One region of the Streptomyces sp. WZ-12 genome, then DNA from elsewhere that is predicted to be linked to it. Evidence: riboswitches for the same ligand, from Rfam matches in the RefSeq annotation. Region 1 holds a riboswitch; each other region holds the start of a gene.
What was found. A riboswitch is a leader RNA that binds a small molecule or an ion and turns the genes downstream of it on or off. The one in region 1 is predicted to bind cyclic di-AMP.
Positions count from the first base shown of each region.

Region 2: linked by a shared signal. The riboswitch ahead of PV796_RS11295 (M23 family metallopeptidase) and the one ahead of PV796_RS23500 (transglycosylase family protein) in region 1 are both predicted to bind cyclic di-AMP.
Region 3: linked by a shared signal. The riboswitch ahead of PV796_RS15905 (C40 family peptidase) and the one ahead of PV796_RS23500 (transglycosylase family protein) in region 1 are both predicted to bind cyclic di-AMP.

Region 1 is NZ_CP118574.1:5,412,891-5,420,120, forward strand. It holds gene PV796_RS23490 (cytochrome P450 family protein) at 1-366, shown strand, start outside; gene PV796_RS23495 (transglycosylase family protein) at 606-1,673, shown strand; cyclic di-AMP (ydaO/yuaA leader) riboswitch at 1,924-2,093, shown strand; gene PV796_RS23500 (transglycosylase family protein) at 2,101-2,787, shown strand; gene eno (phosphopyruvate hydratase) at 3,105-4,385, shown strand; gene PV796_RS23510 (FtsB family cell division protein) at 4,596-5,069, shown strand; gene PV796_RS23515 (DUF501 domain-containing protein) at 5,157-5,717, shown strand; gene PV796_RS23520 (Ppx/GppA phosphatase family protein) at 5,714-6,670, shown strand; gene PV796_RS23525 (NAD(P)/FAD-dependent oxidoreductase) at 7,141-7,230, shown strand, end outside.
Region 2 is NZ_CP118574.1:2,706,457-2,713,686, forward strand. It holds gene PV796_RS11285 (HPr family phosphocarrier protein) at 1-265, shown strand, start outside; gene PV796_RS11290 (GntR family transcriptional regulator) at 724-1,410, opposite strand; gene PV796_RS11295 (M23 family metallopeptidase) at 1,656-2,435, opposite strand; cyclic di-AMP (ydaO/yuaA leader) riboswitch at 2,448-2,604, opposite strand; gene PV796_RS11300 (M16 family metallopeptidase) at 2,917-4,308, opposite strand; gene PV796_RS11305 (M16 family metallopeptidase) at 4,338-5,678, opposite strand; gene PV796_RS11310 (DNA gyrase/topoisomerase IV subunit A) at 5,991-7,230, shown strand, end outside.
Region 3 is NZ_CP118574.1:3,786,375-3,793,604, forward strand. It holds gene pcrA (DNA helicase PcrA) at 1-1,500, opposite strand, end outside; cyclic di-AMP (ydaO/yuaA leader) riboswitch at 1,735-1,919, shown strand; gene PV796_RS15905 (C40 family peptidase) at 1,928-3,073, shown strand; gene PV796_RS15910 (hypothetical protein) at 3,256-3,609, opposite strand; partial or broken gene PV796_RS15915 (C40 family peptidase) at 3,949-4,497, shown strand; gene PV796_RS15920 (alpha/beta hydrolase) at 4,868-5,992, opposite strand; gene PV796_RS15925 (LuxR C-terminal-related transcriptional regulator) at 6,210-6,920, opposite strand; gene PV796_RS15930 (ATP-binding protein) at 7,040-7,230, opposite strand, start outside.

The DNA.
Region 1 (7,230 bases):
CTGGGCGGGCAGCGGATCGCCGAGGGGGACCCGGTGCTGGTGGTGCTGGCCGCCGCCGACCGCGACCCGGCCCGCTTCGACGAGCCGGACGTGCTCGACCTCGCGCGGCGTGACAACCCCCACCTCGGCTACGGGCACGGCATCCACTACTGCCTCGGCGCGCCGCTCGCCCGGCTCGAAGGGCAGACCGCCCTCGCCACCCTACTGACCCGCCTGCCGGACCTCCGACTTGCGGCGGAACCGGACGATTTGCGGTGGCGCGGCGGGCTCATCATGCGCGGACTGCGCACCCTGCCGGTGGAGTTCACACCGGAGAGCGCGACGGAGACGCCGTCGGAACCGTCCCGACCAGGCACAGTCGCATAGTTGACGATCCGTCAGTCATGTGACCATTACGTGATCTCCGCTACACCGGCTTGTGACTGCCCGTAACCCCGGCTACCTTTCCTCCGGCGATCGAGGTTGGTCGCGGGCCGCCGTCACGGCGCCCCCGCCCGGCCGCGATCCGACAACTCAACCGCCGCGCGAAAGGCAACCGCATGCGTTCCGGGAACGGCCGGCATCGTCGCCCCCGACAAGCACCGGCCATCTTTGTCACGGCAGGAGTGACCGGCGCGGGGCTGGCCCTGCCACTGCTCAGCGCCAGTGGGGCGCAGGCCGCCGACGCGGCGACCTGGGACCGCGTCGCGCAGTGTGAGAGCGGCGGAATGTGGAGCTCCGCCACCGGCAACGGCTTCTACGGCGGCCTCCAGCTCACCCAGGAGATGTGGGACCACTACGGCGGCTCCGCGTACGCCTCCCGCCCCGACCTCGCCAGCCGCGCCCAGCAGATAGCCGTGGCCCAGGCGATCCTCGACGACCGCGGCCCGGACGCCTTCCCGAGCTGCGCGGTGGACGCCGGGCTGACGAAGGGCGGCCGTAAGCCGGGCGTCGACCCGGGCAGCACCAGCCGACCCACCCCGCGCCCCACGCACGCCCCCTCGGCCGACGACCCGGCCACCGGCGACCCGTCCGGCACGACGGGGGAGTCGGGCCACGCGGGCCCGGGCACCACGACGCCCACCCCGTCCGGCAGCGACGCCGCCCCCGGGTCGGACTCCGACTCCGGTACCCCGGGCGCCCCTTCGGCGAGCCAGGACCCCACGGGCGCAACGGGCACCGCTAACCCCACAAGCCCCACGGACCCCGCGTCGCCGTCCGGATCGCCGTCCGGATCGCCCTCCGGCTCTCCGTCGGCCACTCCGTCCCCCTCGTCGTCCGAGAAGCCGACCGGGGAGCCGACCGGGGAGCCGTCGGGGGTCCCGTCCCCCTCCTCGCCTCCGTCCACGGCGCCGGACGACCCGGCCGGCCCGTCCGGCTCCGTCGATCCCGGTACGCCGCCCGCCGCCGGCAAGCACCGCGGTGTGCCGGGCGACGGTGCGGGCTCCGGTGACGAGCGGGACGGCGGCAGCGGTCGGCACGCCTCGCGCGGCGGGGCGGCGCACCGCACGCCCCCGGCGGGTGTCGGCGACTACCGCGTACGCCCGGGTGACAACCTGTCAGCCATCGCCGAGCGCCATGACCTGCCGGGCGGCTGGCCCGCGCTCTACGACCGCAACCGCGGCGTCATCGGCTCCGACGCGGACCTCATCCTTCCTGGTCAACTGCTCGATCTCGGGCGGGCGCAGGGGTAGTTACCGCCGGTTCGGGGCGGTTTCGTAAAAGTGAGATATGGCTCTCGTTGCGGGGGGCGGGGTGGGTCCCGTCCCCCGTTTCGATACCGGGGTCCACCTGCGGAAATGTCCCCCCTGATGATCAAAAACGGTCAACTTGGTTCAGAAGATGGGGTTTGAACACCAACAGGGATTTGCTTACGGTCAGGACCGCTCGCCAAAGCGGGCTCTTCGATCGCACGCCGAATCCTGCCGGCGGTCGGAGGACGACGACGCGCAAGCGCCGAAGGCAGGAGCGGGGGACCCAAGGTAAGTGCCGGCCCCACCCGTGAAAGCGGGTCAACCGGCTTGGGGTGAAGTCGCGTGTGCAGCACACGCGGCCGGGCAGCTCACACGGCCCGAACCCGACAGCTCACCTCGTAGGCGTCGGTGAGGAAACGAACGCACGATGCTGATCAACAAGGGCAAGCACCGCCGCAGCTCCAAGGCCGTCCGCGTCGCCACCCTGGCCGGTGTCGCCGGCGCCGCCGTCGCCGTCCCGCTGATGGGCGCCACCTCCGCTTCCGCCGCCTCGGTCGCCACCTGGGACAAGGTCGCCCAGTGCGAGTCCGGTGGCAACTGGTCGATCAACACCGGTAACGGCTACTACGGTGGCCTGCAGTTCTCCAACTCCAGCTGGGCCGCCGCCGGTGGCACCCAGTACGCGGCCCGCGCCGACCTGGCCACCAAGGCCCAGCAGATCGCCGTCGCCGAGAAGCTGCTCGCCATCCAGGGCCCGGGTGCCTGGTCCTGCGCCGGCGCCGGCAACCTGACCGCCGGTGGCCCGGCCGCCAACGTCGACACCTCCGGTGGCGCCACGGTCAAGAAGAGCCAGGGCACCTCCGAGACCCGCAAGCAGACCGAGGGCACCACCAAGAAGAAGTCCGCCCCGGTCCGCGAGAAGGTCGAGAAGGCCCAGCCGGCCCCGCAGCAGCCGCACCGCTCCGGTGACACCTACACCGTGAAGTCGGGCGACACCCTCGCCAAGATCGCCAAGGCGCACGGCACCAACTGGAAGGCGCTCTACGCCGCCAACAAGTCCGTCGTCGGCGGCAACCCCAACCTGATCTTCCCGGGCCAGAAGCTCAGCATCTGAGCCGCCCGCGAAAGCTGCCCCGCCCCGGCGCGTACCCCCGAGCGCGCCGCGGCGGGGCTTCTTATGTCCGGGCGCCCCTGCGCCGTGCCGCACCGCGCCCGAGCCCCCCCCGCTGACGTGCACCGTCTCCGGTGCCGTCAGAGGGCCCGGCGCGGCGTTCCCCGCATAGCGAACAACGCCCGGAAACCTCCCGTGAACTGGGAGTTTGGCCTGCTTGTTGGGTTTTTTCGTCCCACGGAGCGGGCCACGGGCAAGCGGATGCGTCCGGGGCCGTTAGGCTCAGGGCGAGAACTCCAGACACCCCCGAAGGAGACAACGTGCCGTCCATCGACGTCGTCGTAGCCCGCGAAATTCTCGACTCGCGAGGTAATCCCACGGTCGAGGTCGAGGTCGGCCTCGACGACGGCAGCACGGGCCGTGCCGCCGTCCCGTCCGGCGCCTCGACCGGTGCCTTCGAGGCCGTCGAGCTGCGGGACGGTGACCCCAACCGCTACCTCGGCAAGGGCGTGGAGAAGGCCGTCCTCGCGGTCATCGAGCAGATCGGCCCGGAGCTCGTCGGCTACGACGCGACCGAGCAGCGGCTGATCGACCAGGCGATGTTCGACCTGGACGCCACCGACAACAAGGGCTCGTTGGGCGCCAACGCCATCCTCGGCGTCTCCCTGGCCGTCGCGCACGCCGCCTCCGAGGCCAGCGACCTGCCGCTGTTCCGCTACCTCGGTGGCCCGAACGCGCACGTCCTGCCCGTGCCGATGATGAACATCCTTAACGGCGGCTCGCACGCCGACTCCAACGTGGACATCCAGGAGTTCATGATCGCCCCGATCGGCGCGGAGTCCTTCTCCGAGGCGCTGCGCTGGGGCGCCGAGGTCTACCACACCCTCAAGAAGGTCCTGAAGAGCAAGGGCCTGGCCACCGGCCTGGGCGACGAGGGCGGCTTCGCCCCGAACCTCGGCTCCAACCGCGAGGCCCTGGACCTCATCCTGGAGGCCATCAAGGAGGCCGGTTACGCCCCCGGCCAGGACATCGCGCTGGCCCTGGACGTCGCCGCCTCCGAGTTCTACAAGGACGGCAAGTACCAGTTCGAGGGCAAGGAGCGCTCGGCCGCCGAGATGACCGAGTACTACGAGGAGCTCGTCTCCGCGTACCCGCTCGTCTCCATCGAGGACCCGCTGTTCGAGGACGACTGGGCCGGCTGGAAGGTCATCACCGACAAGCTCGGCACCAAGGTCCAGCTCGTTGGTGACGACCTGTTCGTCACCAACCCCGAGCGCCTGGCCCGCGGCATCGAGGAGGGCTCCGCCAACGCCCTCCTGGTGAAGGTCAACCAGATCGGTTCGCTGACCGAGACCCTGGACGCCGTCGAGCTGGCCCAGCGCAACGGCTTCAAGTGCATGATGTCGCACCGCTCCGGCGAGACCGAGGACGTCACCATCGCCGACCTCGCCGTCGCCACCAACTGCGGCCAGATCAAGACCGGCGCCCCGGCCCGCTCCGAGCGCGTCGCCAAGTACAACCAGCTCCTGCGCATCGAGGAGATCCTCGACGACGCCGCGGTGTACGCGGGTCGCAGCGCGTTCCCCCGTTTCAAGGGCTGACGCCCGCGTCGACCCGGAGGCGCCGCCCCGCGCCTCCGGGTGTTCGACCACACCACCGCCCCGCGGTGCTCCGCACGATGTGACCTGCGGGCAAAGCCGGGGCGAAGCGCGCACGTCCCCGTCCCCGGTCCCGTACCGTGGCCGGGGACGACGTGCGTCATGACGACCGCCGTGACGCGTGTGATGGACGGAAGTTGAAGGGGAGGCGACGTGCCCGCGGACCGGTTCTCCACCGCGACCCGGCTCAAGGCGCTCGGCGAACAGGCCGCCGCCCGCGTCTACCGCACCAAGCGGCGCCCCCGCCGCAACCGCCTCACCGGCCGCGCCGCGCTGTTGGCGCTGGTGATGTGCTCGCTGGTGGTCGCCCTCGCGTACCCGATGCGGCAGTACATCTCCCAGCGCTCCGACGTCGCCGACCAGCGCCGCAAGGCCCAGAACGCGTCCGCCGCGCTGAACCGCCTCCGCGACGAGAAGTCCCGCTGGCAGGACCCGGCCTACGTCCGTCAACAGGCCCGCCGCCACCTCCACTTCGTCATGCCGGACGAGACCGGGTACGTCGTCCAGGACGGCTCCGGCGTCCGCGCCGCGCCCAAGGGCACCGCGGCGGCCGACCGCCCCTGGTACGACAAGCTCTGGGACGCCGTGGACGACGCCGACGGCACCGACGTCGCCGCGGGGCGGTAGCCCGCACCGACGGCGACCGGCGAGACTGTACGGGCGGGCCCGCCCCGGCCGCCCGCCACCCACCACCGGCCCTCACCGAAAGCGCACATGGACACGCCCCCGCCCCAGACCGAGCCCACCGAGCCCACCGCCGCGGACATCGCCGCCTTCAAGGAACAGCTCGGCCGCCCGCCGCGCGGCCTGCGCGCGATCGCGCACCGCTGCCCCTGCGGGCAGCCGGACGTCGTCGAGACCGCGCCGCGGCTGGAGGACGGCACCCCCTTCCCCACGCTCTACTACCTGACCTGCCCGCGCGCCGCGTCCGCGATCGGCACGCTGGAGGCCAACGGCGTGATGAAGGAGATGACCGAGCGCCTGGCCGAAGACCCGGAGTTGGCCGCCGCCTACCGCGCGGCCCACGAGGACTACATCCGGCGCCGGGACGCCATCGAGGTGCTCCAGGGCTTCCCGAGCGCGGGCGGGATGCCCGACCGGGTCAAGTGCCTGCACGTCCTCGTCGGCCACTCGCTCGCCGCCGGCCCCGGCGTCAACCCGCTCGGCGACGAGGCGTTGGCGATGCTCCCCGAGTGGTGGCGCAAGGGCCCCTGCGTGACCTCTTGCGGGCAGAGTGCCGAAGCCCCCGAAGCCCCCGAAGGAGACGCCAAGTGACGCGGGTCGCCGCCATCGACTGCGGTACGAACTCCATCCGGCTGCTGGTCGCCGACCTGGACCCCACGACCGGTGAACTGAAGGACCTGGACCGCCGGATGCAGATCGTCCGGCTCGGCCAGGGCGTGGACCGCACCGGCCGGCTGGCGCCGGAGGCGCTGGAGCGCACCTTCGCGGCCTGCCGCGAGTACGCCGCGGTGATCAAGGGCCTGGGCGCGGAGCGGCTGCGGTTCGTGGCGACCTCCGCCTCCCGGGACGCGGAGAACCGCGAGGACTTCGTCCGCGGGGTCGTGGACATCCTCGGCGTCGAGCCGGAGGTGATCTCCGGCGACCAGGAGGCCGAGTTCTCCTTCACCGGTGCCACCAAGGAGCTGACCGGCCACCCGCACCTCCAACTCCCTTATCTCGTCGTGGACATCGGCGGCGGCTCCACCGAGTTCGTGCTCGGCGGTGAGGCGGTCCGCGCGGCCCGCTCGGTCGACGTCGGCTGCGTCCGGATGACCGAGCGCCACCTCCACGCCGTGACGGGCGGTTCGGACGCGCCGCTCAGCGACCCGCCCACCGCCGCCCAGATCGACGCCATAAAGGCCGACATCGCCGCGGCGCTGGACCAGGCCGAGGAGAGCGTCCCGCTGACCGAGGCCGCCACCCTGGTCGGGCTCGCCGGCTCGGTGACCACCGTCGCCGCCATCGCGCTGGGCCTGGACCACTACGACTCCGCGGCGATCCACCACTCCCGGATCTCCCTGGCCACGGTCCGCGAGGTGACCGAGCGCCTGGTGACCTCCACCCACGCCGAGCGCGCGGCGATCCCGGTGCTGCACCCCGGCCGGATCGACGTCATCGCCGCCGGTGCGCTCGTGCTGCTGTCGATCATGGAGCGGGTCGGCGCCGAGGAGGTCGTGGTCAGCGAACACGACATTCTGGACGGAATCGCCTGGAGCATCGCCTGACGGCGCCCGGCCGCACCGTCGACGCACGGCGCGACAACCCCCGCCCGCGACGGGGTTTTTGAGCGGGCGGGGTGTTGTCTGGGCGGTTTTCAGGGGCGCATAAGGGTCTCCGGGAGGGCCCCCGGAAAAAAGGTTCGTGAAATCCTTCACATGAAAAACCCGCCTCCCGGGCGAACTAACCCGCCGTTCGTCCCTCATTCGAAGGTCCTAGGACTCATCTGCCCGGGAACCTCGGGCCCTTCACGGGGTGTTCGCCGTGTTACGGGAGCGCGCGCGAGGGGCGTGGTGCGGCCGCCCAGAGGGGGACAAGCCCTGATCAACAGGGGTATCCAACGTGTCGCGTTATACCGTGGTTCCCGTAACGCGCTATGGCGTCGGTCACGAAGCCGGCGGAGTGTAGCAGATGCCTTCGTCATTCTTGTGAAGGGGCTCACGAGCGACCCCCCATGTGGGGGTGGATACTCGATTGCATGAGCACCACGGAGCGTCCCAGGATCCTCGTTGTAGGCGGTGGGTACGTAGGCCTGTACGCGGCGCGTCGCATCCTGAAGAAGATGCGG
Region 2 (7,230 bases), 2.7 Mb from region 1:
CAATGTCGGTTGGGCCGAGGGGCTGCACGCCCGCCCCGCGTCGATCTTCGTCCGAGCGGCCACCGCCTCCGGTGTCCCGATGACGATCTCCAAGGCCGACGGCAACCCGGTGAACGCCGCCTCCATGCTGGCGGTCCTGGGCCTGGGCGCCCAGGGTGGCGAGGAGATCGTGCTCGCCTCCGAGGCCGAGGGCGCCGAGGCCGCGCTCGACCGCCTGGCGAAGCTGGTCGCCGAGGGCCTTGAGGAGCTTCCCGAGACCGTCTGAGCCCCGAGCACCTACGGGGCCACGCACCCCGCCCAGGGCTTCTTCGGACGCCAGCCGAGACGGCCCCGCCGCGGCAACCGGTACACACATCCGGCTGCCGCGGCGGGGTCGTTCGCGTGTATGTGGAGGCGGCTGCTCGCCTTGTTACTTGGGGGCGTCGGGCGATGCGCTGAACCGTGTACGGGAAGGCACGTCGGGGATTCTCCATTGGCTAATCGGAAGCCTCGGAAACCTGTACGGCCACCCGCGAATGATTCCGGTCAGCGAGAGCCCCCGTTGACCTTCGCCCTCATTTGCGACCCCCAGTCGACACTTTTAATCCGGAATTCCCATTCTCCGTATCTGGGGCAGGCATTTCGGCGAGCGGCATCGGAAACGCACGTCGAGCACCCCCACCCCGCCTTCGCTCCCTGCGCCCGCATTCCCAGACACCTCCCCCTTTGTATACGGGGCGATTGTTAAGCGCGGACGCGTGCCGTGTTGACGGGGCGTTTCGCCTCCCTCACAGCGGAAGCGTGGCGCCGCAGTCGGTACACCGGGAGCGACCGTTCGATGTGCGCCGCCATGAGGGTGCGCGCCCGCTCCGCGTCCCCCCGGGCGACGGCGTCAAGCACGGCGCCGTGTTCGTCCCACGCATCGGTGACCCGGGTAGGCGGCTCGATGACGTAGGTCCACTCGATCTTGCGTCGCAGTTGGGTGAGGAGCGCCGTGAGGCTGGGGCTACCGGCCGCCTGGGCGAGCGTCTCATGGAACCAACCGTCAAGCTGACGCAGGTCGGCGAGGTGGCCGTGGCGGGCCCGTTCGCGGCCGAGCCGCACCAGGCCGCGCAGCACCTTCAGGTGGGCGGTGGTGCGGCGGGCCGCGGCGCGGGCGGCACCCAGCGGCTCTATGAGGGCGCGCATGTCGAGGAGGTCGGCGGCCTCCTGCTCGGTGAGCTCGGCGACGCAGGCGCCCGCATGGTGCCGGGAGGTGACGAAACCTTCGGACTGGAGGGTGCGCAGCGCTTCCCTCACCGGGACCCGGGAGACGCCGTACCGCGCGGCGAGAATGTCCTCGATCAGCCGGCTCCCCGGCGCGAGCAGACCGGAGACGATATCGTCCCGAATCGCCGTACACACCGCGTGCGCGGAAATGTGGCTTCGCATCGTCCGTGCCTCCGCCGTAATCCCCGAAAGACATCGCCGCTCGGCGACATTCCTCGACTCTATTCGACACCGGAAGATTCTCCCGTGGAATGTCGTGAATCCATCGGCGCTTTTCGGACGATGCGAGCCGGGAACCTGGTGGGCGGGCCGACGGCGGCCCTACGGAAACGACGGAGCCCCGGCCCGCCAAGATGGCGGGCCGGGGCTCCAGGGGGACGGTGCTGCGGCGGAGAGGTCGGGGAAGGTCAGACGCTGACGCCGTGCGCGCGGAGGTAGGCGACCGGGTCGATGTCCGAGCCGTAGTCGGGGCCGGTCCGGGCCTCGAAGTGGAGGTGCGGGCCGGTGGTGTTGCCGGTGTTGCCGGAGAGGGCGATCTGCTGCCCCGGAGTGACGGACTGCCCGACCGTCACCCCGATCGAGGAGAGGTGGCCGTACTGGGTGTACGTACCGTCGTTCATCCGGATCACGATGTTGTTGCCGTACGCGCCACCCCAGCCGGCCTCGACGACGGTGCCGGCACTCACGGCGTGGACCTGCGTCCCGTAGGCGGCGTGGAAGTCGATGCCGGTGTGGCTGCCCGAGGACCACAGGCCGCTGGACGCCTTGTACGCGGTGGAGACGTAGGAACCGGTCACGGGAGCGACGAAGGTGTTGAGGCGCTTGCGCTCGGCCTCGCGGGCGGCGCGCACCTTGGCCGCACGCTCCTCGTCGGCCTTCTTCTTCGCCATCTCGGCCAGCCGCTTGGCCTCGACCTCGGCCTTCGCCCTGACCTCGGCGGCCTCGGCGGCCGCCTGCTGCGTGTCCGCCTGGGCCTCGATCCGGACGGCGAGTTCGTCACCGAGCTCGACGGCGTGCTGGAGGCCGGTGTCGTGGGCGGTCGGCTCGCCCGTGGCGGCCAGCGCGGGGGACGCCACCGAGGCGACGACTCCGGAGGCCGCGAGGGTGGCTATGCCGGCGAGGTTGCGGGTCGTGCGAGCGGTGCGGCTCGCACGGCGGTGCTTCCCGGTGGCACGGGTGAACGCCATGTACTGGCTGGTCCTTTCCTTCCCTCTCGCCTACCGGGTTAGCTGACGGGTTCGGAGCAGGAAGGTCTCCTACGGGCTCCTCCGGAGAGGGACCCGATTCACCCCAGGGGACATGTGGGTCCCCGGCTCCCCTGGCTCGCGCCGTACGGGGACTCGGCGATGACTGCTCGGTGCCACTGTTGTGGCGGAGTTGTGACGAACAGCCGGACCGACGCTAAACGGGGCAACTTTCAATCGGCAAACAGAACCGGAGTTTTGTGCGGCACGCCACACTCGAATCGGGCAACCGGGGCAACCGGGCAGGCGGCGCCACCCGTCCACGAGCCCCGGGCCCGTAGGGGCGGCGGAGCCACGCACACCAGTTGGGCGGGCGAGAACACGGTGCGCACACACAACGGCTCCCGTGGCAAGTCGCTGCCACGGGAGCCGCTTTGTCGATACGTGACGAGACGTCGGGTGACGTGCCGTCACGCGGCTGGGGTCAGCCGCTGACGACGGTCACCTCGCCGATGCCCAACGCCTTGACGGGCTCGGCGATCTGCGCCGCGTCGCCCACCAGGACCGTCACCAGCCGGTCCGCCGGGAAGGCGTTGACGACCGCCGCGGTCGCCTCGACCGTGCCGGTCTCCGCGAGTCGGACGTACAACTGCGCCTGGTAGTCGTCCGGGAGCTGCTGCTCCACCTGGTCGGCCAGGGTCCCGGCGACCGCGGCGGCGGTCTCGTACTTGAGCGGGGCCACGCCGACGAGGTTCTGCACGGCGACGTCGCGCTCGGCGTCGGTCAGCCCCTCGGCCGCGAGGGTGCGCAGCACCGTCCAGAGGTCCTGGAGGGCCGGCCCGGTGGAGGCGGTGTCCACCGACCCGCTGATGGCGAGCAGGGCGGCGCCGGTGGCGCCCTCCGGGGAGGACGGGGCGGAGGAGCGCAATACCTGGCCGAAGGCGCGCACCCCGTAGGTGTAGCCCTTCTCCTCGCGCAGCACCCGGTCCAGACGGGACGTGAGGGTGCCACCCAGGCAGTACGTGCCGAGCACCTGGGCGGGCCACACCTGGTCGTGCCGGTCGGCGCCGACCCGTCCGATGAGGAGCTGGGTCTGGACGGCACCGGGGCGGTCGACGATCACCACGCGGCCGGTGTCGTCGGCGACGACCGGCAAGGGCTTCGACGGCTGCGCGGTGGAGCCCGTCCAAGCGCCCAGGGTGTCGGCCAGCGCCGCGTCCAGGTCGACGTCGGTGAAGTCGCCGACGATGACGGCGGTGCCGGTGGCGGGCCGGATGTGCGCGTCGTAGAAGGCACGCACGGCGGCCGCGTCGATCCGGGCGATGGTCTCCTCGGTGCCCTGACGGGGCCGGGACATCCGGGAGGTGGCCGGGAACAGCTCCTTGGACAGCGCCATGGCCGCGCGCCGGGCCGGGTTGGCCAACTCGTGCGGGATCTCGTCGAGGCGGTTGCGGACCAGCCGCTCGACCTCGTCGTCGGGGAAGGCGGGGGCGCGCAGTGCGTCGGCGAGCAGGCCGAGGGCGCGCGGCAGACGGGAGGCCGGGACCTCCAGAGAGACCCGCACACCGGGGTGGTCGGCATGCGCGTCCAACGTGGCGCCGCAGCGCTCCAGTTCGGCGGCGAACTCCTCGGCGGTGTGCTTGTCGGTGCCCTCGGAGAAGGCCCGGGCCATGATCGTGGCGACGCCGTCGAGGCCCTCGGGCTCGGCGGCCAGCGGGGCGACGAGGTTGACCTCCACGGCGACGACCTGCTGCCCGGGGCGGTGGCTGGTCAGCAGGGTCAGCCCGTTGGCCAACTGGCTGCGCTCGGGCGCCGGGAAGGCCCACGGCTTGGGCGCGCCGCCCTTGGGCTGCGGGTGGAACTGCATAGCGCTCATGGGGGCGTCTGCGGGGGTGGTGGCGTCGGTCACTTGGCCGCCTCCTCTTCCTCGGTGCCGGCGGCGTCGGGCTGCGCCGTGGGCTCGTAGACGAGCGCGGCGCGGTTGTCGGGGCGCAGCCGGGCCTTGGCGGCCGCCTGCACCTCCAACGGGCTGATGTCCAGGACCCGCTGGACGGCGGACAGCGCGAGCTGCGGGTCGCCGAACAGGACGGCGTAGCGGCACAGTTCGTCGGCGCGGCCGCTGACCGTGGCGAGCCGGTCCAGCCATTCGCGCTCCAGTTGGGCCTGGGCCCGCTCCATCTCCTCCGGGGTCGGCCCCTCTTCGGCGAAGCGGGCCAACTCCTCGTCGACGGCGGCCTCGATGGCGGGGACCTCCGCGCCACCGGATGCCTTCACGTCCAGCCAGCCCAGTGAGGGCGCACCGGCCAGCCGCAGCAGGCCGAAGCCGGCGGCGACGGCGCTGCGGTCGCGGCGCACCAGGCGGTTGTACAGGCGGGAGGACTCGCCACCGCCCAGGATGGTGAGCGCCACGTCGGCGGCGTCGGCCTCGCGGGTGCCGTCGTGCGGGAGGCGGTAGGCGGCCATCAGGGCACGCGCGGGGACGTCCTCCTCGACGACCGTGCGGAGTTGGCCGCCGATGGTCTCGGGCAGGCTGCCGTCGCGCGGCGGCTGCTTGCCGTCGTGCGAGGGGATCGAGCCGAAGTACTTCTCCACCCAGGCCAGCGTCTGCTCGGGGTCGATGTCGCCCACGATGGACAGGACCGCGTTGTTGGGCGCGTAGTAGGTGCGGAAGAAGGCCCGCGCGTCCTCCAGGGAGGCGGCGTCGAGATCGGCCATCGACCCGATGGGGGTGTGGTGGTAGGGGTGGCCCTCCGGGTAGGCCATGGCCGTCAACTTCTCGAAGGCCGTGCCGTAAGGGACGTTGTCGTAGCGCTGGCGGCGCTCGTTCTTGACGACGTCGCGCTGGTTCTCCAGGGATTCCTCGTCGAGCGCGGTCAGCAGCGAGCCCATCCGGTCCGCCTCCAGCCAGAGCGCGAGCTCCAGCTCGTGGGCGGGCATGGTCTCGAAGTAGTTGGTGCGCTCGAAACTGGTGGTCCCGTTGAGCGAGCCACCGGCACCCTGGACGAGTTCGAAGTGGCCGTTGCCCTTCACCTGCGCGGACCCCTGGAACATCAGGTGCTCGAAGAGGTGCGCCAGGCCCGTACGGCCCTTCACCTCGTGGCGCGAGCCGACGTCGTACCACAGGCAGACGGCCGCCACCGGCGTCAGATGGTCTTCGGAGAGCACCACGCGCAGGCCATTGGCCAGCCGGTGCTCGGTCGCTGTCAGGCCGCCGGAGCCGGCTTGTTCTGTGGCCGTGTGACCCATGGGCATGTACGTCCCTTCGATCCGCTTGCGAGGAAGTTCTGTCACTGTATGCAACCGCGTCGGCATCTGGCGAAGTTCCCGTCAGGAAGGCCACGAACGTGCGCCGGAGCCGGCGGTGGGGCGGTAAGGGGGGAGTCGTGGTGAGCGTTGTCAGTGGGGCGGTCCACAATGGTCGGCGTCAGACTCATCGGACTCGTCGGTCGGTCCGCCGGCCGACCGGTCAACGTTGATCACAGCGTTGGTCGTAGGCGTTGACCCAACAGCGTTGTTCCCACATCGGCAGTAGACGCAGCAGAAGGAGCCGCAGCCGCGATGGCCCGCCGCAGCACGAAGACCCCGCCGCCGGACGACTTCGAGGAGAGGATCCTCGACATCGACGTCGTCGATGAGATGCAGGGTTCCTTCCTTGAGTACGCGTACTCGGTCATCTACTCGCGCGCCCTGCCGGACGCCCGCGACGGCCTCAAGCCCGTACACCGCCGCATTCTCTACCAGATGAACGAGATGAGCCTCCGGCCCGACCGTGGCTATGTGAAGTGCGCGCGGGTCGTCGGCGAGGTGATGGGTAAGCTCCACCCGCACGGTGACGCCTCCATCTACGACGCCCTGGTGCGCATGGCGCAGCCGTTCTCGATGCGGGTGCCCCTAGTGGACGGGCACGGCAACTTCGGCTCCCTGGGCAACGACGACCCGCCCGCCGCGATGCGGTACACCGAGTGCCGGATGGCGTCCGCGACCTCCCTGATGACGGAGTCCATCGACGAGGACACCGTCGACTTCTCGCCCAACTACGACGGCCAGGAGCAGGAACCGGTCACCCTCCCCGCCGCGTATCCGAACCTCCTCGTCAACGGGGCGTCCGGCATCGCCGTCGGCATGGCGACGAACATGCCGCCGCACAACCTCGGCGAAGTGATCGCCGCGGCCCGGCACCTGATCAAGCATCCGAACGCGGATCTGGACACCCTGATGCGCTTCGTGCCGGGACCGGACCTGCCGACGGGCGGCCGGATCGTGGGGCTGGGCGGCGTGCGGGACGCCTACGAGAAGGGCCGCGGCACGTTCAAGATCCGCGCGACGGTCACGGTGGAGAACGTCACCGCCCGCCGCAAGGGTCTGGTCGTCACCGAACTCCCCTTCACCGTCGGCCCGGAGAAGGTCATCTCCAAGATCAAGGACTTGGTGGGGGCGAAGAGGCTCCAGGGCATCGCGGACGTGAAGGACCTCACCGACCGCGAGCACGGCCTGCGGCTGGTGATCGAGATCAAGAACGGCTTCAATCCGGAGGCCGTCCTGGAACAGCTCTACAAGCTGACGCCGATGGAGGAGTCCTTCGGCATCAACAACGTCGCCCTGGTCGACGGCCAGCCGTTGACGCTGGGCCTCAAGGAGCTGTTGGAGGTCTACGTCGACCACCGCTTCGACGTGGTACGCCGGCGCAGCGAGTTCCGGCGCACGAAGCGGCGCGACCGACTCCACCTGGTCGAGGGCCTGTTGACCGCCCTGGTGGACATCGACGAGGTCATCCGCCTGATCCGCTCCAGCGAGAACA
Region 3 (7,230 bases), 1.6 Mb from region 1:
GGCGAGGGCCTCGATCATCGCCTCGGCGCGGTCGCCGATGCCGCGCTTGGGGACGTTGAGGATCCGGCGCAGCGGGACGGCGTCCTCGGGGTTGGCGAGCACCCGGAGGTAGGCGAGGATGTCGCGGACCTCCTTGCGCTCGTAGAAGCGCACGCCGCCGACGACCTTGTAGGGCAGCCCGACCCGGATGAAGATCTCTTCGAAGACGCGGGATTGGGCGTTGGTGCGGTAGAAGATCGCGACGTCGCCGGCCTTGGCGTCGCCGGCGTCGGTGAGCCGGTCGATCTCGTCGGCGACGAACTGGGCCTCGTCGTGCTCGGTGTCGGCGACATAGCCGGTGATCTTGGGGCCGGCGCCGGCATCCGTCCAGAGGTTCTTGGGGCGGCGGTTCTCGTTGCGCTCGATGACGGCGTTGGCGGCCGAGAGGATCGTCTGCGAGGAGCGGTAGTTCTGCTCCAGCAGGATCGTGGTGGCGTTCGGGTAGTCCTCCTCGAACTGGAGGATGTTGCGGATCGTGGCGCCGCGGAAGGCGTAGATGGACTGGTCGGCGTCGCCGACCACGCACAGCTCGGCCGCGGGGACATCGACCGTGCCCGGGCCCACCAGCTCGCGGACGAGGGTGTACTGGGCGTGGTTGGTGTCCTGGTACTCGTCGACGAGGACGTGGCGGAAGCGGCGGCGGTAGTGCTCGGCGACGTCGGGGAACGCCTGGAGCAGGTGGACCGTCGTCATGATGATGTCGTCGAAGTCCAGGGCGTTGGCCTCGCGCAGCCGCGCCTGGTACATCGCGTACGCCTCGGCCAGGGTCTTCTCAAAACCGTCCGCAGCCGTGCCCGCGAAGCTCTCCTCGTCGATGAGCTCGTTCTTGAGGTTGGAGATCTTCGCGCTGAAGGACTTGGGCGGGAAGCGCTTGGGGTCCAGGTCCAGATCGCGGCAGACCAGGGCCATCAGGCGCTTGGAGTCGGCCGCGTCGTAGATCGAGAAGGACGAGGTGAAGCCGAGCCGCTTGGACTCCCGGCGCAGTATCCGCACGCAGGCGCTGTGGAAGGTGGAGACCCACATGGCGTTGGCCCGCGGGCCGACCAGGTCCTCGACGCGCTCCTTCATCTCGCCCGCGGCCTTGTTGGTGAAGGTGATCGCGAGGATCTGGCCGGGGTGGACGTGGCGCTCGGCGAGCAGGTGGGCGATGCGGTGGGTGAGCACCCGGGTCTTGCCGGAGCCGGCGCCGGCGACGATCAGCAGCGGGCTGCCGCTGTGCACCACGGCGGCCTTCTGCTGGTCGTTGAGGCCCTCCAGGAGCGCCGCCGGGTCGATGGCCGGGCGGGGGGCGCCGTCGCGGTAGTACGGCTGCCTGGGCGCGGGCGCGTCGAACTTCCCGCCGAAGAGGTCGGCGGGCATCTCGTCCGGGACCGGGCCGTGCTCGTCCTCGGGCGGCGGCGGGGGCTCCTCGTCCGGGGGGCCGAGGTCCGCCAGGAAGCTGTCGTCAAAGAGGCTGCTCATCGCCCACCGAGTCTAGGCCGCCGCACTGACAACCGGTCCCGAAGTGGCGGATTGCCCGGAACCGCCCCGGTCGGGGCGTCATCTGCGCGGCCGGGGACGCCTCGTGGGCTCTCCGCGTTCAGGTCACGAAAAGGTTTCGGGCATATCGAACACCTGCCTTCACAGGGGCCACACGAGTTGGCTACGGTCTCGCTCAAGGCAGCCCGCCGTCCCCGCGGACGACAGCGTCCGCACGGGCCGCCTCCGCCGAGTCCGGCCTGTCACGAAGGCAATCCGGAGCCGGGGACCCACAAGCACCACCGGGGTGAATCGACCGGAGCGACCGTCGCCAGGCGGACGCACCGGCCGTAGGGCAAGCCTTCCGTCAGCAGACCGCCCGAACCCGACAGCTAACCCGGTAGGCGGTCCACGGAAGGAGTCGCCGGCCTTGGCGTCCCATCGCAAGCCGCGCACCCCCATACTTGCCACGCCCGGCGGCCGTCGCACGGCCACCGGGCTGACCACGGCCGCACTGGCCTCGGTCACCCTGCTCTCGCAGACCGCGAACGCCGCCCCGAAGGCTCCCCAGCCGACCGTCGAAGAGGTCAAGCAGCAGGTCGACGACCTGTACCAGCAGGCCGAGGTCGCCACCCAGAAGTACAACGCCGCCAAGGAGAAGGCCGACAGCGGGCAGCACACGGTGAACCGCCTGATCGACGAGGCGGCCCGGCGCGCGGAGAAGATGAACGAGTCCCGGCGGCGGCTGGGTTCGTTCGCCTCGGCGCAGTACCAGAGCGGCGGGATCAATCCGACGGCCCAACTGATGCTCGCCAAGGACCCGCAGCAGTTCGTCGACCGCAACCACCTGATGCAGCAACTGACCGGTCGGCAGAAGCAGGTGGTCACCGACTATCAGGAGCAGGCCGCGGCGGCCACCCGCCAACGGGCCGAGGCCACGCAGAGCCTCACGGACCTCCAGCACGCGCAGACGTCCCTGAAGGAGACCAAGCGCAACGTCCAGACCAAGCTGGCCGAGGCGCAGCAGCTGCTCTCCCGGTTGACCGCGCAGGAGAAGGCGCGGCTGGCCGAACTTGAGCGCCAGAAGGAGGCCGCGGCCGAGCGCAAGGCCGAGGAGCAGGCCCGCAAGGAGGCCGAGAAGCGGCGGCAGCATCCCGGCGGCTCCGACCAGGACACCGGCGGCGGCTCCTCGGACGGCGGCGGCTCCTCGGACGGCGGCTCGTACAGCACCAAGGCCCAGAAGGCGCTCGCCTTCGCCCGCTCCCAGATGGGCAAGCCCTACGTCTGGGGCGCCACCGGGCCCAACTCCTACGACTGCTCGGGCCTGACGCAGGCCGCGTGGAAGGCGGCCGGGGTCGATCTGCCGCGCACGACCTGGGACCAGGTCAAGACCGGCACCCGGGTCTCCACCGATCACCTCCAACCCGGTGACCTGGTGTTCTTCTACAACGACATCAGCCACGTCGGGATGTACATCGGCGACGGCAAGATGATCCACGCCCCGCACCCGGGGGCCAACGTCCGGGTGGAGTCGATCTACTACATGCCGATCTACGGGAGCGTCCGGCCCGGCTAACCGGCACACGGGCGCGCGCCCCGCGTCCCGCTGATCCACCCCCCACACGCCACCGCGCGGCCATCCGCCGGCTCCGGAGCACGGAGCGGGATGACCGCGCGGTGTGCCGTTTCGGCACGGGCGCCGCGGCGCCGGGGCCGCCGGGCTTCTGCCGGGCCGGGCCGCCGGAGCGCCGGGCGGGCTCAGGTCCAGAGCACCGCGATGAAGATGTTGAGCATGGTGAGGCCACCGACCGCGCCGAACAGCGGCTTGGCGATCTTCTCCTCGTCCCGCTTGACGTAGACCAGCGCCAGGATCACCACCAGGACGGCCAACTTGATGCCGAACTTGATGTTGTTGAGCGAGGCGCCCTGCATCTGGTTCAGACCGACCAGCACGATGCCGGTGACCAGCATCGTCAGCGCGCCGTGCAGCATGGCCGGCACGAAGCGGGCGGTGCCCGCACTCATCGCCTTCATCTGGGTCAGGAACCCGCCGAGGAGGGAGGCGATGCCGATGATGTGCAGGGCGACGAAGACATTGATTACTACGTCCATAGTGTTGGATCGTATCCGCCCCATAGCACGTCCTTTCCGGCAGGGCGTCCGCGATGCCCGCTTCGGTCAGGGCCCGCCGGTCCCGACCCGCCCCGACCGCCCGGGCGGTCATCCCCGCACCATGAGCGGTCGGATAAGGGCAATGCCGGGCAAGGCGGTTCGCCGCCGTGACCCCGGGCCTAGCTTCCTCCTGCACGCGACCGGGCCCCCTCCGGTCGCCCCCGTCCCGCAGGGAAGGAAGTGACGGCCGCCATGGCCTCGCACCACACCACCGCCGAGCGACCACAGCTCGCACCGCAGCCGGCCCGGGCCCACGTCGCCCACGCCACCCACCAGGGGCTGCTGCTCGCCGCGGACCCACAGCGCTGCCTGGACGGCGCCACGGTGCTGGAGCGCACGGGCGGCCACCAGGCCACCGCGGTGGCCGGCTGGGCCCGCCGCCTGGGCAGCATCCGCCGGCTCGGCACCCGCCCCGCGACCGCCGAGGAACGCCCCCCGGAACCCGGGCCCGCCGCCGCTCCGCGCACCCCGACGCCGGGCGAACGCGCCGCCCGCGCCGTCTCCTTCGCCCACGGAGCGCTCGGCAAGCCCTATGCCTGGGGTGCGACCGGCCCGGCCGCGTACGACTGCTCGGGGCTGGTCCAGGCCGCCTGGAAGGCCGGCGGGATCGCCCTGCCCCGGACGACCTACACCCAGATCGCCTCCGGCGCCCGCGTCGACTGGCCCCAACTCGCCCCCGGCGACCTGGTGTTCTTCTACTCCGGCATCAGCCACGTGGGCCTCTACATCGGTGGCGGCGAGATGATCCACGCCCCGCACCCGGGCGAGCCCGTCCAGATCACCCCGATCGACCGGATGCCCTTCGCCGGCGCGACCCGCCCGGCCTAGCCGCCACCGCCCAACCACCCGGATATCGCCGCCCGTTGGGCCACCCACCCGGCTACGCGCCGACGCCCATCACCGGCCCGCCCATCACCGTACGACCCCTCCCCCGGTCGCTCCCGTGGCCGCTGCGCACCGGACGCCCGCCCCAATCGCCCTCGCGGTCGCCCTCCTGGCCGCTCCCCGTCACCGCCGTGGCCCCACATCCGCACCGCCCCCGTACGCCCCTCGCGCGTCGCTCCCTGTCACGCTGTACAACGCACCGCGGTGCGGCGATGTGCCCGGTTCCGGCGATTCCGGCGGAGTTTCACCCGAACGATTAACTCCGCCTGGCGCGGCGGCCGTTAGGGCGGGCCGGCCTGGCCCACCGAACGCGCTAGCCCCGCAGGTACAACCCGAACCACCGGAAGATCTCCGGCACTTGGCGCTTCCACACCGGCACGGTGTGACCGCCCGCGCTCGCCGAGATCTGCTGCACGGTGACCGTCGTCGGCTGCTTCGCGAGCTGCTTGAGGCCCATGCCGGCCTGGTAGCCGTCGCCGTTCGCGCCGGAGATGTACAGCGCGGTGCGCGGCGGCCGCCCGGCCTCGTTGGCGGCCTTCAGGATGTGCAGCGGGTTGGTCTCCACGCGCAGCTTGGGGTCCTTGCCGGCGAGCGAATCCTTCTCTATGGCAGGGTCGTTGTAGCCGGACATGCCGACCGCGGCGCGGTACCGGTCCGGGTGGGCCAGCGCGAGCTTGGTCGCGCAGTGCGCGCCCGCCGAGTAGCCGGCCAGCGCCCAGGAGTCCGGCTTGTCGCCGGCCCGGAAGTTGTCGATCACCATCTGGCGGACGTCGACGGTCAGCCAACTGTCGGCGTTGGCCTTGCCGGGGAGGTTGACGCACCCGGTGTCGGCGTTGGGCAGCACGTTGGTCCGCGGCGCCACCAGGATGAACGGCTTGACCGCCCCGCTCTGCATCAACGGCGCGAGCTGCTCGTTGGCCTTCAGCGACCCGAACCAGGACTTGGAGGACCCGGGGTAGCCGGGCAGCAACTCGACCACCGGGAACTTCTTGTCCTTGTAGGCGGGGTCGTTGTACTGCGGCGGCAGCCAGACGTACACCTCGCCGTTGACGCCCGAGATCTGGCCCTTGAGGTCGGTCATCTGGACGCCGGCGCCCACCACCGGGTCGTCCGCCGGCCGGAAGTGCTGGAGCACCTTGGGCTCGTCCTTGAGGTTCTTGCCGCCCAGCCCGTCCGGCCCGAGGTTCCGGGCCGCGTCGATGTGGTTGCCGGTGCCGAGCAGGTCGCCCCAGTTGTCGTAGAGGTTGTTGGCGTTGTTGACCATCAGGAAGACCACCGTGATCGCGGTGACCTGGGCGAACAGCAACATCAACAGCCGTGCCAGGCCGCGCACAAGCGGCGGCCCGGCGACTCGGCCCCACACGGTGAGCGGCAGCACGAGGGCGACGATCAACAGCAGGATCGAGAAGAGGAAGAAGGGCGTACCCGTCAGGCTCATCGGGATCTCGTTTCCAGGAGGTATGCGCGTGGGGCGTGGGCTTGGGTTACGGCCCCGCCTACGGGCAGCGAGCCTCTCCGCGCCCTTAGATGGCGAACCGCGCGATCCTGGTTGCCCGCCTTGGGCGCTTCTTTACGCGCTCCCTGCGTGCCCCGCGTCACGGGGGCGGATCCCGATCGTCCGCCCCCGCGCCCCCATACGCTCGCGAAATCGCAGGTCAGACCAGGCGGCGGGCGGCCGCCCAACGGGTCAGCTCATGACGGTTGGAGAGCTGCAACTTGCGCAGCACGGCCGAGACATGTGACTCAACCGTCTTGACGGAGATGAACAGCTGCTTGGCGATCTCCTTGTACGCGTACCCGCGGGCGATGAGTCGGAGCACCTCGCGCTCACGCTGGGTGAGGCGGTCCATGTCCTCGTCCACCGGCGGGGCGTCCGTCGAGGCGAAGGCGTCCAGGACGAAGCCGGCCAGGCGGGGCGAGAAGACCGCGTCACCGTCGGCGACCCGGAAGATCGCGTTGACCAGGTCCGTGCCGGTGATCGTCTTGGTGACGTAGCCGCGGGCGCCGCCGCGGATGACCCCGATGACGTCCTCGGCCGCGTCGGAGACCGAGAGCGCCAGGAACCGCGCCGGCTGCTCGGGGTCGGCCATCAGCCCGGCGCAGCGGCGCAGTACCTCGACGCCGCCGCCCCCGGGGAGGTGCACGTCCAACAGGACGACCTCGGGGCGGGTGGCGGTGATGACCGTGATCGCCTGATCGACGTCGGCGGCCTCGCCGACCACCTCGACGCCGGTCTGCTCGGTCCGGCCGATCTCGGCCTGGACGCCCGTCCGGAACATCCGGTGGTCGTCGACCAGCACGACCCGGACGGTGCGGTCCTGGCCCTCGCCGCCGGTCTCGCCCTGCTGTGCGTCGTCGCTGCTCATCTCGTCCGTCCGTCCTTCGCTCGCTGCCCCGTCATGATCCCCCGCCGCGTCCGCGGTGCCGCCGCGGGCCCGCCGGTCGACGCCGCCGTCCCCGGGAGCGCCCGAGGATGCCGTCGCGCTCACTGCGGCTCCCCCTCCGCGCCCGCGCGGCGATCGGTGCGCCCGCGCTCCTCGCCGCGCTCCATCTCCAACTCGACGACCGTGCCGCCGTCGGGGGCGGCGCGCAGCCGGGCGGTGCCGCCGTTGCGCTCCATACGGCCGATGATGGACTCCCGCACCCCCATCCGGTCCGCGGGCACCGCGTCCAGGT